2 regions of the Streptomyces sp. AA4 genome follow, and region 1 is predicted to be linked to the other one. Evidence: riboswitches for the same ligand, from Rfam matches in the RefSeq annotation. Region 1 holds a riboswitch; the other holds the start of a gene.
What was found. A riboswitch is a leader RNA that binds a small molecule or an ion and turns the genes downstream of it on or off. The one in region 1 is predicted to bind thiamine pyrophosphate.
Positions count from the first base shown of each region.

Region 2: it holds a riboswitch for thiamine pyrophosphate, as region 1 does, so the genes downstream of both, thiC (phosphomethylpyrimidine synthase ThiC) here and SSMG_RS32310 (thiamine ABC transporter substrate binding subunit) in region 1, are expected to answer to the same signal.

Region 1 covers NZ_GG657746.1:7,100,801-7,108,049, forward strand. Annotated here, with positions in the region: gene SSMG_RS32300 (ABC transporter ATP-binding protein) at 1-737, opposite strand, end outside; gene SSMG_RS32305 (iron ABC transporter permease) at 737-2,374, opposite strand; gene SSMG_RS32310 (thiamine ABC transporter substrate binding subunit) at 2,350-3,417, opposite strand; TPP riboswitch at 3,449-3,560, opposite strand; gene SSMG_RS32315 (4a-hydroxytetrahydrobiopterin dehydratase) at 3,585-3,875, shown strand; gene SSMG_RS32320 (hypothetical protein) at 4,262-4,948, opposite strand; gene SSMG_RS32325 (GlxA family transcriptional regulator) at 5,049-6,026, opposite strand; gene SSMG_RS32330 (cysteine hydrolase family protein) at 6,130-6,720, shown strand; gene ychF (redox-regulated ATPase YchF) at 7,059-7,249, opposite strand, start outside.
Region 2 covers NZ_GG657746.1:7,687,578-7,694,826, reverse strand. Annotated here, with positions in the region: gene SSMG_RS35040 (phosphatidylinositol-specific phospholipase C domain-containing protein) at 1-925, shown strand, start outside; gene SSMG_RS35035 (hypothetical protein) at 922-1,125, opposite strand; gene thiD (bifunctional hydroxymethylpyrimidine kinase/phosphomethylpyrimidine kinase) at 1,142-1,966, opposite strand; gene thiC (phosphomethylpyrimidine synthase ThiC) at 1,963-3,552, opposite strand; TPP riboswitch at 3,600-3,732, opposite strand; gene SSMG_RS35020 (peptide deformylase) at 3,860-4,426, opposite strand; gene SSMG_RS35015 (DUF3263 domain-containing protein) at 4,566-4,874, shown strand; gene SSMG_RS35010 (LytR C-terminal domain-containing protein) at 4,871-5,533, shown strand; gene SSMG_RS35005 (AAA family ATPase) at 5,769-7,249, opposite strand, start outside.

The DNA.
Region 1 (7,249 bases):
CCGTCAGCCGCGGTGCCGTCGAGGAACGTGGTGACGCCGAGGAAGCGCGCGACCTGGTCGTCCACCGGCCTGTTCCACACTGACCGGACCGCGCCCTCCTGCCGGATCTCCCCAGCGTCGAGCACCGCGACGCGATCGGCCAGCGTGAACGCTTCCTCCTGATCGTGCGTGACCAGCAGCGCGGTGATCTTGCTGCGCCGCAACAGCTCCGCCAGGTCGATCGCCAGCTGTTCGCGCAGTCCAGCGTCCAAACCGGACAGCGGCTCGTCCAGCAACAGCAAGCGCGGTTCCGGGGCCAGCGCGCGGGCCAGCGCGACCCGCTGCGCCTGCCCGCCGGACAACTCCGTCACCCGGCGCCGTTCGTAGCCTTCGAGGCCGACGAGCTTCAGCAGTTCCTCGACGCGCGCCGCGTGCCGTTCGCGAGGCACGCCGTGCATTCGCAGGCCGAACGCGATGTTCGCGGCGACATCGCGGTGCGGAAACAGCTGTCCGTCCTGGAACACCAGGCCGAATTCGCGCTTGTGCACCGGCACGGCGGCGAGATCGGCGCCGTCCCAGGACACCGAACCGGACGACACCGGTTCCAGCCCGGTGATCGCGCGCAGCAGCGTCGACTTGCCCGAACCGGACGGGCCCAGCAACGCGAGCACCTCTCCGTCGGCGATGTCCAGCCGCGCGTCACGGACCGCAGTGAACGATCCATAGTGGACAGTCAGGTCCCGTACCGTAAGCGCCATCAGAACTCCCCGACCGTGCTGCGGCCGCGGACCGAGCCGAACCGGTCGATCAGGGCCACCGCCACCACAGTCACCATCATGAGCAGGGCGCACGAGGCGTACGCCATCTGGTTGTTCAGCTCCCCCGGCCGGCTGATCAGCGTCGCGATCGCCACCGGAAGCGTCGGCGCGTCCGGCCGCGCGAGGAAGCTGGTCGCGCCGAACTCGCCGAGCGCGACGACGTACCCGAAGCCCGCCGCGGCCACCACGGACCGAGCGACCAGCGGAAAGTCGATCTCCCGCCACACCCGCGCCGGGCTCGCGCCGAGCGTCGCGGCGGCCTGGCGCAGCCGGATGTCGACCGCGCGCAGCACCGGCAGGATCATCCGCACCACCAGCGGCATGATCACCAGCGCTTGGGCGAACGGCACGAGCAGCGGCGACGTGCGGAGGTCGCCGGGCAGCGCGTCGAGCGTCACGAGGTAGCCGAAGCCGACAGTCACCGCGGACACGCCCAGCGGGAGCATCAACGCGACGTCCATGGTCTCGCCCATCCCGCGCGCGAGCCCGCCCGGAGACCGGCGAAGCGCGACCAGGACGACGCTGGCGATCAGCCCGACGGCCATCGCCAGCAGCGTCGCGTCGGTGGCCGCGGCGAGCGAATTCTGTGCCGCGATCCAGCCGGAGACCTGCAGCGCGTCGTTCTGCCCGACAGTGTTCAGCGCCCGGTATCCGGCGAGACTCCATCCGTCCGAACCGGACACCGATTCGAGCAGCAGCGAGACGATCGGCGTCAGCAGCAGACCGAGCACCACGACCGCGGCGCCGACCGTCCACCATTCCCCGCCGCGCGGCCGACGCGCGGTGACCTGCGCGGACCGCAGCTTCACCGCGTTCTCCCGCTTCCGGCGCGCCATCGCCCCCAGCACCAGCGCGGCGACCACGGCCGCGAACTGGATCAGCGACAACGCGGCCGCGCCGGAAAGGTCGAGCAGGTCGACCGTCCGGAGGTAGATCTCGGTTTCGAGCGTCCGGTAGCTCCCGCCGCCGAGGATCAGCACTACGCCGAAACTGGTGGCGCAAAACAGAAACACCACCGCGGCAGCGGACGCGACCGCCGGGCCGAGTGCGGGCAGCGTCACCGACCGGAACGCCCGCCACGGCGAGGCCCCGAGCGCCCGCGCGGCCTCGGTCGCTCGCGGATCGAGGTGCGCCCACAGCCCGGCGACCGTGCGCGCGACGACGGCGACGTTGAAGAACGCGTTGGCCAGCACGAGCGGCAGCACGCCGCCGTCCGGCCAGATCGCCCGGAAAGCCAGGCCGACGACGACCGTCGGCAGCACGAACGGGACCAGCACGATCGTGCGAGCGAGCCCGACGCCGGGCAGCCGGACCCTCGCCAGGAGGTACGCCACCGGCAGCCCGGCGACCACCGCGACCACGGTCGACGCGGCCGCGCTGGCCAGCGTGAACCCGGCGAGCCGCCACGTCTGCGGGTCGCCGAGCACGGTGTCGACGCCGCCCGCCGAGAACCCCCGGCCGACGATCGCGACGACCGGCCAGGCGAAGAACACCACCAGGAACGCGACCGGCAGGAGGCCGAGCAGCGTGAGCCCGACGGTGCGCGCGGGGATCACGCGCCCATGAGCGAGCGCCATTCCCCGATCCACTTCTCCCGGCCGGCCTGCACCTTGTCCGCGGGCATGGTGGCCGGAGCCTGCGGCAGCGGAGCCGCGGTGGCCCAGCCGGCGGGCAGTTCGACGCCCTGGCGTGCCGGGTAGACGTACATGTTGGCCGCGACCGTCGTCTGGAACTGCTGCGACAACAGGAAGTCGACGACCTTCTGCGCCTGCGGGATCTGCTTGCCGTTGGTGAGCACGCCCGCGTACTCGACCTGGCGGAAGCACGTGTCGAGCAGCGCCTTGGTGCGCGGCTTGCCGTCCTCGCCGACCTCCGCGGCCGGCGACGAGGCGTAGGACACGACGATCGGCCGCGGGCCCTTGCCCGACGAGCCGGAGAAGTCCTTGGTGTAGGCCTCCTCCCAGCCGCTCACGGTCTTGAGGCCGTTGTCCTTCAGCTTCTGCCAGTAGCCCTTCCAGCCGTCCTCGCCGTACTTCGCGACCGTGCCGAGCAGGAACGCCAGCCCCGGCGACGCGGTGGCCGGGCTCTCCGCGACGGTCAGGTCCTTGTACTTGGGGTCGGCGAGGTCGTCGTAGCTCTTCGGCTCCGGCAGCCCCTTGCTCGCGAAGTACGCCGGGTCGATGTTCACGCAGACGTCGCCGAGGTCGACGGCCGACAGCCGGTGCTGCGGGTCGACGGAGTAGCGCTGCGGACCGCGGTCGGCCTCCGGGCTGGTGTAGGGCTGGAAGACGCCCTCGCTGAGCGCGCGGGAGGCGAAGGTGTTGTCGACGCCGTACGCGACGTCGCCGATCGGACTGCCCTTGGTGAGGACGAGCTTGTTGGTGAGCGCGCCGGCGTCGCCGGACTTGAGGATCTTGAGCTTGATCCCGGACTGGCGCTGGAAGGCGTCGAGCACGTCCTGCGGGGCCGCGAACGAATCGTGGGTGACCAGCGTGACGGTCGGCGTCTTCTGGTCCGGGCTCGCGGACGACCCGCCCGAGTCGCCGCCGGAAAGCGAGCAGGCGCTGGCGAGCACCGCGACTCCGGCGAGGCCTGCCACCGTGCGGACGGTCCGCGACATCATTCTTCCCCTCCTGCACTGCGCCGGATGAGGGAGAGCGATACGGCCTCCCTACGCCGGCATGATCCGGATCCAGGTGCGAACGGTCGCGGGTTGACGGCCCGCCTCTCAGCCCGGCGTACCGGACTCCCGTGGCAATGCCGCAGCGTAGCCGACACCATGGAGTGATGACTCAGCTATTGAACGACTCGGCAGTGGACCAGGCCCTCGGCACCGTCCCGGAGTGGCGGCGCGAGGACGCGACGATCGTGCGGACCGCCGAACTCCCGTCCTTCCCGGCGGCGATCGAGGTGGTCGACCGGGTGGCCGAGCTCGCCGAGGAGGCCGACCACCATCCGGACATCGACATCCGCTGGCGCACGCTCGTCTTCCGCCTCAGCACCCACTCCCTCGGCGGCCTGACCGAACGCGATTTCGCGCTGGCCCGCCAGATCGACGAGGTGCTGGCGGCCCGCTGACCAGGTGTGATGTCGGCAACCCTGGCAACACAAGAGGCCCCTTCGCGCGTCTCCCGGACAGACGATGAGAAGGAGGTCCGCATGGTCCAGGCACTCGTGGTGGGAATGGGTTCGTTCGTCCTGATGGTGGCCGCCGCGGGAGGCGTGCTGTGGCACACCGCGCGCACCCGGCGTGACCTTGATCACAAGCGGTAACAGTGAGCTAGATCAAGGCGCTATCCCAGCGGTAATCATCGGCACTCGCCCCGCTAGGACCCGCCATGAACAGCACATCTGCCCAGCTCACCGCCGCACAGCGCACGTGGGTCGCGGCGTTCTCGACCGCTGTCGTCCTCCTGTCGATGGTGGTGCTCGGTCTGCTCGGCTGAGCCCTTGCGCCGGGCGCCTCAGAGCACCGGGTCCGCGGGCGGCAACGCCGGGACTCGCTGATGCCACTTCGCGTGCTCGACCCAACCCGGCGGCAGCCACTGGCCGGTGACGAGCTGCGGATGCCGCGGGTGCTCGGCGTACGCCCAGGTCACGAACAGCAGTTCGGCCCACTCCGACTGGATCAGCCAGGAGACCGGGCCGTTCTTGCTGTTCCCTGTCACATGCACGACCGCCGGGGCGACCACCGCCGCGCCGGTGATCGCCTTCCAGTGCCACCCGTGCACGCGCGGCGTGTAGAGATGGAAGCCCTGCGGGCTCAGGTAGATCCCGCCCTGCTCGATCGGCACCCAGCGCGGAACCGCGGCCGCGGCCGCCCTCTGCCGTGCCCGGGACCGGGCGATCGCCCCGCCCACCAGCGAACCGGCCACGAGCCCGACCCCGAGCGCCCCCGTCCCGGCCACGAACGGCGTCGAGACGCTCCAGCTGCCGTCCCCGAGCGCCCGGAAGTCCGAAACCACGACCGCCCCGGTGGCCCAGAACCGCTCGCCGGTCGCGTTCCGGCCGGGAAACGGCGCGAGCACCTCTTCGACCTGACCGAGATCGGCGTTGTCGGCCATCAAGCCGGCGAGGTAGCAGGTGTAGCTCAGCACGTCGTCGCGATAGGTCCACGGCGGCGCCATCGCGGACGGCTGTTTTTTCGTCATTCAAACCCCCTCGCTGAATGAGGGGACCGATCGTAGCGAAGGACCGGCCAGCTATTCGGCCGGGGAAGTGTTGTACTGCAAGGAATACTCCAGTGCGGGGCTAACCGATCCGGAACCGCTCCCGGTATTCGTTAGGCGTCGTAGTCAACGTCCGCCGAAACGACCGGTTCAGAGTAGAAACAGTGCCGAATCCGCAGTTCCGGGCAATTCTCGGCAGAGTTTCATCCGTCGTCTCCAGCCGATGCCTCGCCGCCTCGACGCGCGCGTGTTCGACGTAGGCGGCAGGCGTCATCCCCAACTCCGCCTTGAAGACGCGCGTGATCTGCCGGTCCGTGACATGCGCGTGCGCGGCCAGCTCGGACACCGTCAGCGGCTCCGCCAGGTGAGCCGCGATGTACTGCCGCAGCTCGTCCACCCGCCGGGTCGCGGACGCGGGCTCCAGCGACACACTGAACTGGCTCTGCCCGCCCGGCCGCCGCAGGAACATCACCAGCTGACGAGCCACCCGCGAGGCCAGTTCCGGACCGAAATCATCGGCCACCAGCGCCAGCGCGAGATCCAGGCACGCGCTCAGCCCGGCGCCCGTCCACACGGAACCGTCGCGGATGAAGATCGGGTCCGCGTCGACGGTCACCTCCGGATGCTCGGCGGCGAGCTGCCGGGCCGTCGACCAGTGCGTGGTGGCCCGTTTGCCGTCGAGCAGCCCCGCCGCCGCGAGGAGGTGCGCGCCGACGCAGACGGACGCCACCCGCCGCGTCCGCCCAGCCAGGCGGCGCACCTCCTCGACCACCGCCGGGTCGCACCGCGCGACGATCTCCCCTTTCGCCCCCGTCGTCACCGCACCAGGCACGATCAGGGTGTCGATCGGCTTCCTCGCCAGCTGCGCGAACGTGACGTCCGGCAGGACCCGCACCCCGGCCGAGGTGGTCACCGGGTCCAGCGTCTCGGCCGCGAGCACCACCTCGTAGCCCGTCGGACGGTCCATTTCCCGCTGCAGCAACGAAAACACCTCGGCGGGACCGGTCACGTCGAGCAGGTCGATGCGGTCGAACAGGACCACGACCACCCGTCTCTTCATCGCGCTCCCCCATGTCGGTTTCTGCGCTTCGCATGTCATTGCCGACATCCGGGACCGAGTCTAGCGTCGATCGGGCAGAACGGAAACGAGAGGAAACCCCACCATGGCACGGAAAACGCTGCGGGAACTGAACGGTCTCGACCAGACCCCGGCAATGCTGGCCGACGCGACCCTGATCCTGGTCGACTACCAGAACACCTACACCCGCGGCGTCATGGAACTGGACGGCTGGCGCCCGGCCCTGACCGCGGCTCAAGGCTTGCTGGCCAAGGCCCGCGCCGCCGGAGCGACAGTGATCCACGTCGTCAACGACGGCGGCGAGGGCACGCCGTACGACATCCGAGCCGAGATCGGCAGCATCCACCCGGACGTCGCCCCGCTCGACGGCGAACCGGTCGTCGTCAAGGGCGCGCCGAACTCGTTCGTGAACACCGACCTGGGCGCGAAGGTCGACGCGGCCGGGCACGAGAACGTGGTGATCGCCGGGTTCATGACCAACATGTGCGTCACGTTCACCACCGAAGGCGCCTTCCTGCGCGGCAACCACCCCACCGTCGTCGCCGACGCCTGCGCCACGCGGCCGTTGCCGGGTCCGGACGGGGAAGTCAGCGCCGAGCAGCTGCACCGCAGCGCGTTGGCGACCATCGGGGATCTGTACGGCGTGGTTGTTTCGAGCGCCGCCGAGCTGAACTGAACCCCTTGGTCTCCGGCCTCGGCGGGGCTCCCGTCCTGCCGAGGCCGGTGCGTCAGCAATCGAGGAACCCCGCGACGACCTCGCGCACGATCCCGTCGGCGAGCACGGCGTCGTCGTAGCTGGGTTCGTTTCGGATCAGCACCGGTTCGTCCCCGAAATGGATCAGTGCTGACTCAACGCCAGATCGGCGCGCTCACCACGAGGCGAGGGTTCGCGGACCAAAGCGCAGTATTCGAGGTCGCTGTCGCCGATGTCGAATCCGTTGCGCAGCAACACTGAAACCTCGTGGCCCGGGGACCACGGAGCGGCCCGAGCTTCCCCAGCCCGTTCGGCGGTCGTCAGACGTTGAAGCGGAACTCCACGACGTCGCCGTCGGCCATCACGTAGTCCTTGCCCTCCATGCGAACCTTGCCCGCCGAGCGCGCGGCCGCCATCGAGCCCGCCTCGACCAGGTCCTCGAACGACACGACCTCGGCCTTGATGAAGCCGCGTTCGAAGTCCGTGTGGATGACGCCGGCGGCCTGCGGGG
Region 2 (7,249 bases), 590 kb from region 1:
GCACGTGACCACGGTCGGCGTGCACAACACCTACGACCCCGCCGCGTACCCGTACCTCGCGCAGGCGCTGGACAACGGCTCGTCCCTGCTCGAACTGGACGTCTGGCCGGACTTCTTCACCCACGAGTGGAAGGTCAGCCATTCCACTCCGCTGGGCAACGGCAACAACTGCGTCGACGCGCATTCGGCGGCCGACCTTTACTCCGGCGGGACCAACAAGGATCTCGAATCGTGTCTGGACGACATCCGGATCTGGCTCGGCGCGCATCCCGGCCGGGGGCCGCTCACGCTGAAGATCGAAATGAAGACCGGCTTTTCGGCGAATACCGGCCTCGGCCCGGCCCAGTTGGACGCGGCGTTCCGCGACCACCTCGGGGACGCCGTGTTCAAGCCCGCCGATCTGCTCGGCAGTCACGCCACGCTGGATGAAGCGTCCAAAGCGGACAACTGGCCGACGCTGGACGCGTTGCGGGGCAAGGTGCTCACGGAGATCATCCCCGGCACCGTCGAGGAAGGGAACCCGACGGACACCCTCCACACCGACGTCGAGTACGCCGGGTATTTGCTGGCTCAGAAGGCCGCCGGGAAGCTGAATTCGGTACAGATCTTCCCCACCGTGCACGGTGCCGCGGGCGGCGACCCGCGCGACAAATACTCCGCGGAGCAGAAACCGTGGTTTGTCGTATTCGACGGAGACGCGAGCGAATGGCTCGCCAAGGCCGGAATGTCCTGGTACGACGACAACCACTACTACGTCGTGATGACCGACGCCCAGAACGTCGCGCCGGCCATCGACGACCACAACCCGACCGTCGACCAGGCGACTCAGCGCGTGGCCGAACTGGCCAAGCAGCACGCGTCCGTGGTGACGTCCGACTGGACCGGCCTCACGACCGTGCTGCCGACGGTGGACGCGCGCGGCTAGAACCGCGGCGGCGGCTTCAGCACCGACATCCGGTATTGGTACACGGCTTGCGCTTCGGCGATCCCCGGCCGGGGCGTGACGCCCGACTTGCGGATCGCTTTGACCGCCGAAGCGGTGCGGTGCTCGGTGACCAGGCCGTCGACCTCGTGCTGCGCCTCAAGCGGCAGCCTCGCCCACAACGCTTCCGGTGTCTCGCTCATCCGGCCAGTGTCGCATTCACTGCGGGTTCGCGAGCCGCCAGAACGGGGAAACCGGGCCGACGCCGGCCCCGAGCGGATACGCCTCCAGGACGCAGCGCTCGATGAACCGCTTCGCCTCCGCGACCGCGGTGGGCACGTCCGCGCCCTTCGCGAGCGACGAGGTGATCGCCGACGCCATCGTGTCGCCGCCGCCGTGGGTGTTTTCCGTGTCGATGCGCGGACCGCTCAGCTCGATCACCGCCGAACCGTCGGTGAGCAGGTCGACGCAATCCGCGGCGTCGTAGAGGTGCCCGCCCTTCACCAGCACCCACTGGGAACCGAACTCCAGCAACGCTTCCGCGGCCGTGCGCTGGCTCGCCGCGTCGGTGACCGTGACGCCGGTCAGCAGCCGGACCTCGTCGAGGTTCGGCGTGATGAGCGTGGCGCGCGGGAACAGTTCGGTCCGGATCGCTTCCAGCGCTTCTTCGCGCAGCAACGCGTGGCCGGTCATCGACGCGGCTACCGGGTCGACCACGAACGGCGTGTCCGTCGTGCGTCCAATGTGGACTTCATCCAGCGTTTTCGCCACTGCCTGAATGATTTCCGCAGTGGCGAGCATGCCGGTCTTCGCCGCGTTGACGCCCATGTCCTCGGCGACCGCTTTGATCTGCGCGGTGACGACGTCGGCCGGGATTTCGGAGAAGCCTTGCACGCCCAGCGAATTCTGCACGGTGACCGCGGTGAGCGCGACCAGTCCGTGCACGCCGTTGGCGAAGAACGTGCGCAGGTCGGCCTGCACGCCCGCACCACCGCCGGAATCGGATCCGGCGATGGTGAGGGCGGTGCGAGGGGTGAGGCTCACTGGTTGACCACGGGCAGGTAGACCTTGTTGCCCTGCTCGGAAAACTCCGCGGACTTCTCGGCCATGCCCGCCTCGATCGCCTCCACGGACGACAGACCGTGCTCCTCGGCGTACTTGCGCACGTCCTGGGTGATCCGCATCGAGCAGAACTTCGGCCCGCACATCGAGCAGAAGTGCGCGGTCTTCGCCGGTTCCGCGGGAAGCGTCTCGTCGTGGAAGGACCGCGCGGTGTCCGGGTCGAGCGACAGGTTGAACTGGTCGTTCCACCGGAATTCGAAGCGGGCCTTGGACAATTCGTCGTCCCAGTCCTGCGCGTACTGGTGGCCCTTGGCGAGGTCGGCGGCGTGCGCGGCGATCTTGTAGGTGATCACGCCGGTCTTCACGTCGTCGCGGTTGGGCAGGCCCAGGTGCTCCTTCGGCGTGACGTAGCACAGCATCGCCGTGCCGTACCAGCCGATCTGCGCCGCGCCGATCGCCGAGGTGATGTGGTCGTACGCCGGGGCGATGTCCGTGGCGAGCGGGCCGAGCGTGTAGAACGGGGCCTCGCCGGTGAGCTTCTCTTCCAGCTCGACGTTTTCCTTGATCTTGTGCATCGGCACGTGGCCGGGGCCCTCAATCATCACCTGCACGTCGTGCTCGCGGGCGATGTGCGTCAGCTCGCCGAGGGTTTCCAATTCGGCGAACTGGGCACGGTCGTTGGCGTCCGCGATCGAGCCGGGGCGGAGGCCGTCGCCGAGCGAGAACGTCACGTCGTACTCGCGCAGGATCTCGCACAGCTCGGAGAAATGCGTGTACAGGAAGGATTCCTGGTGGTGCGCGAGACACCAGGCCGCCATGATCGACCCGCCGCGGCTGACGATGCCAGTGACCCGGCGCGCGGTGAGCGGGATGTAGCGCAGCAGCACGCCGGCGTGCACCGTCATATAGTCGACGCCCTGCTCGCACTGCTCGATCACGGTGTCGCGGTAGATCTCCCAGGTGAGCTTTTCCGGCTCCCCGTTGACCTTTTCCAGCGCCTGGTAGATCGGCACGGTGCCGACCGGGACCGGCGAATTGCGCACGATCCACTCGCGCGTCTCGTGGATCCGCTTGCCGGTGGAGAGGTCCATGATCGTGTCGGCGCCCCAGCGGGTGGCCCACACCATCTTGTCGACCTCTTCCTCCACAGAGGACCAGACGGCCGAGTTTCCCATGTTGGCGTTGATCTTCACCAGGAAGTTCTTGCCGATGATCATCGGCTCGGTCTCCGGATGCTTGCGGTTGACCGGGATCACCGCGCGCCCGCGGGCGACCTCGTCCCGCACGAACTCCGGAGTGCAGCGCTCGCGCGCGGCGATGAACTCCATTTCCCGGGTGATCACCCCGGCTTTCGCCCAGCCGAGCTGGGTGTTGTGCTCCCGCCCGTCGGCCCAGCCGGACCGAAGCGGGTGCAGTCCATTGTGGACATCGATGTTCGCGTCCGGATCGGTGTAGGGGCCGGACGTGTCGTACACGTCGAAATGCTCCCCGTTCGACAGGTCGATCCGCCGAGCCGGAACCCGCAGCCCGGATTCGGTGCGGTGGTAGACCTTCCGCGAGCCGGTGATCGGCCCGGTGGTGACGGACGGGGCGATGGCACCCTGGTTTTCCAGCGTCGTCAACGACGTTCACTCCCTACGCCGGCATTACCCGGTCAGGTTCATGCGGTCGGTGACGCCGGGTGTCCGCGAGATGGACACCAGTCACCCTCTCAGCCCGCCAAGGCGCGAGCTCCCGCGTTGCATTCGGTTGAGGTTGCTCGTCCGACGATGCCATGGCGCCTAGGCCGGACACAACCCTCCCGCCCGTCTGGCCGAAGGACGACGAAGGCCTCCTCGGCGATTCCGAGGAGGCCTTCGGGGAATTCGGCGCGGGTCAGGCGTCCGCGGGTTCCTTGGGCGGCAGCCAGGTCAGCCCGGGCACGCCCCACTTGTTCTTCTTGAGCATCTTCTTCGCCGCGCGCGCGTGGCGGCCGACGAGACGGTCCAGGTAAATGAACCCGTCGAGGTGATCGGTCTCATGCTGGAGGCAGCGCGCGAAGTAGCCGGTGCCCTCGACCTCGATCGGATTGCCCTCGACGTCGAAACCGGTCACCTTCGCCCATTTGGCGCGTCCGGTCGGGTACGACTCGCCGGGCGCGGACAGGCAGCCCTCCCAGTCGTCGTCCGGGTCCGGCATGGTCTCCGGGATCTCGGAGGTCTCCAGCTTCGGGTTGACCACCACGCCCTTGTGCTCGACGCCCTCGTCGTCCGGGCAGTCGTATACGAACACCCGCAGGTCGAGCCCGATCTGGTTGGCCGCGAGGCCCACGCCCTCGGCCGCGTACATGGTCTCGAACATGTCCTCGACGAGGGCGGCGAGCTTGTCGTCGAACTCGGTGATCTCGCGCGTGGGCTGGTGCAGCACGGGTTCGCCGGCGATGCAGATGGGGTGGACGGTCACGGACGCCGAGTTTAGTCGGACCCTTCTGGTACACCTGGATCGGACCGTGACGCGCCGTGTCGGATGCCCATGTCGAGCATGGGTTCCGTGGTTCAATGACGCCCGCGGAAGGACTGCCGACACCGATTGCGAGGACCGCATGGACGCCGCGGAGTCGATGGCTGGGAACCAGCCGTCGCCGCCGGAAAATGTCGGTGGCCTGACCGAACGCGAACTGGACATTCTCGCGTTCGAGCGGCAGTGGTGGCGCCACGCCGGGGCGAAGGAGAACGCCATCCGGGAGCGCTTCGGACTGTCCTCCACCCGTTACTACCAGTTGCTGAACACGCTGCTGGCCAAGCCGGAGGCCGTCGCGGCCGATCCGATGCTGGTCAAGCGGCTGCGCAAAACGCGCGCCGCCCGTCAGCGCAAACGCGGGGCCCGGCGGTTGGGGATCGAGCTGTCATGAGCGTCTTCTCGGGACTGTCCAGGCCGTTGAAGGCCGCGGGCGTCGCGCTGATCGGGGTCGCGGTGGTCGCCGCCGTCATCGGCGGGATCACCGTGCTCAACACGAGCGGGGACCAGAACGCCGGACCGACCACGTCCGGCGAGCCCACCGCGCCCGGCGGATCGTCGTCGGCCGCGCCGGGGCAGTCGTCCTCGGCGGCTCCCAGCTCCGCGCCGTCGTCGCCCGCGTCGTCGGCCCCGGCCTCGTCGTCCGCCGCGTCGTCGGCTCCGGCTTCGAACCCGGCCGGGCAGCCCGGCGCCCAGCCGGGCCAGCAGCCCGGGCAGCCGGGCCAGGCGGGTCCGGACCAGCAGGCCTCCAACAAGTGGGTCACCCTGCGGGTCTACAACAACTCGCTGATCAAGCACCTCGCCGAACAGGCCGCCGCCGACTTCCGCGGCTCGGGCTGGAACGTCGCCGAGGTCGGCAACTACAAAGACGGCGTCATCCCGACGACCACGGCCTACTTCCGGCCGGGCACCGACGAGGAAGCCGCGGCGAAACAGCTGGCCAAGGAGTTCGGCTTCCAGGCCCAGCCCCGGTTCGAGGGCATCCAGAACTCGAGCCCCGGGGTGATAGTGATCATCACGAAGGACTACCAGCCCCGGCACTCGGGCAGCTGACCTTCCTCGATACCGATGACGGCCCGCGCTACGGCGCGGGCTTTGTCATGTCCGCCGGGCCGCGCGCCGGGCTGCTGCCTCGGCTGGCCCGCGTTCGGAGCGGCGAGCCGCGTGGCTCTTCGCTCCTGCGGAGGTCCGTGAGGGGAACCCTGAGGGACTCTGATTCCCTCAGGGTGGCCCTCACGGATTTCGACCTCGCGCGTCGCGCCCCTTCGGTCGGTGCCGAGCGAGCAGCTCAACGCTCTTGCTGCGCCTGCGCGTACGCCTCCAGCGTCGCCAGCTGCGCGGCGTCCAGCGACGGCCGCACCGCCTCGCGCGCCTTCGCCAGGTGCGCCGCGGTCACCTCGCGGGCTTCCAGCGACTCGCGCATCGCGGTCAGTGCCGCCTCCCGGATCAGCGCGGCGCAGTCGGCGGCCGAGTAGCCCTCCAGCGCCTCCGCGGTGGCCGCGAGGTCCACATCGGACGCCAGCGGGGTGTGCTTGGCCGTCGCGGCGAGGATCGCGGCGCGGGATTCGGCGTCCGGCGGCGGGACGTAGATCCGCCGCTCCAGCCGTCCGGGGCGGAGCAGGGCCGGGTCGACCAGTTCGGGCCGGTTCGTCGCGCCCAGCACGACGACCTCGCGCATCGGCTCGACGCCGTCGAGTTCGGTGAGCAGCGCGGCGACCACGCGGTCGGCCACGCCGGAGTCGGACGACTGGCCGCGGCGCGGGGCGAGCGCGTCGATCTCGTCCAGGAAGATCAGCGACGGCGCGGCGTCGGCGGCCCGGCGGAAGAGGTCGCGGACCGCGCGTTCGGATTCGCCGACCCATTTGTCCAGCAGTTCCGCGCCCTTGATCGCGAACACGTTCAGCGCGCCGGTGCCGGCGAGCGCCCGGACGAGGAACGTCTTGCCGCCGCCGGGCGGGCCGTAGAGCAGCACGCCGCGCGGCGGTTCGATGCCGAGCCGGGCGAACGAATCCGGATAGCGCAGCGGCCACAGCACCGTTTCGGTGAGCGCCTCCTTGACCGACGTCATGTTGCCGACGTCGTCCAGGGTCAGCCCGCCGGTGGCCAGATTGTCCGAAGTGGACAGGGAGATCGGCCGGACGGTGGCCAGCGCGTCGAGCAGGTCCTGCTGGGAGATCTTGGGTTCGTCCACGTCTCGCTGCCGCAGCGCGGCCCGCAACGCGGCGTCCCGGCGCAGGGCGAGCAGGTCGGCGGCGACGAAGCCGGGGGTCCGTTCGGCGAGCACGCCCAGGTCGGCCCCGGCTTCGACCGGCACGTCGCGGAGCAGGATCCGCAGCAGCTCGACGCGGGTTTTCGCCTCCGGCAGCGGCAGTCCCAGCTCGCGGTCGAGCAGGTCCGCGCCGCTCAGCCGCGGATCCACCGACTCGGCCCGCGCGGTCGTGGCCACCACGGCCAGCCCGTCCCGGCGCAGCGCGGTGCGCAGTTCTTCCAGCACCACGGTGGCCACCGGCGGCGGCTGAGTGGCTGGGAGAAGCGCGTCGATGTCGTTGATCAACAGCACGCCGGGACTGTCGCCGTCCCCGGCCCGGTCGATCGCCTCGCGCAGCGAACGGTGCGCCGCATTCGGTTCCAGCACCGCGATATTCGGCGCGGTCACCGACACCACGCGCACCTTCTCCGCCGCGGCGACCGACCGCACGAGCGTCGCCTTGCCGACGCCTTCCGGCCCCGACAGCAGCACACCCAGATGTGCCGACGTGCCCAGCTTCG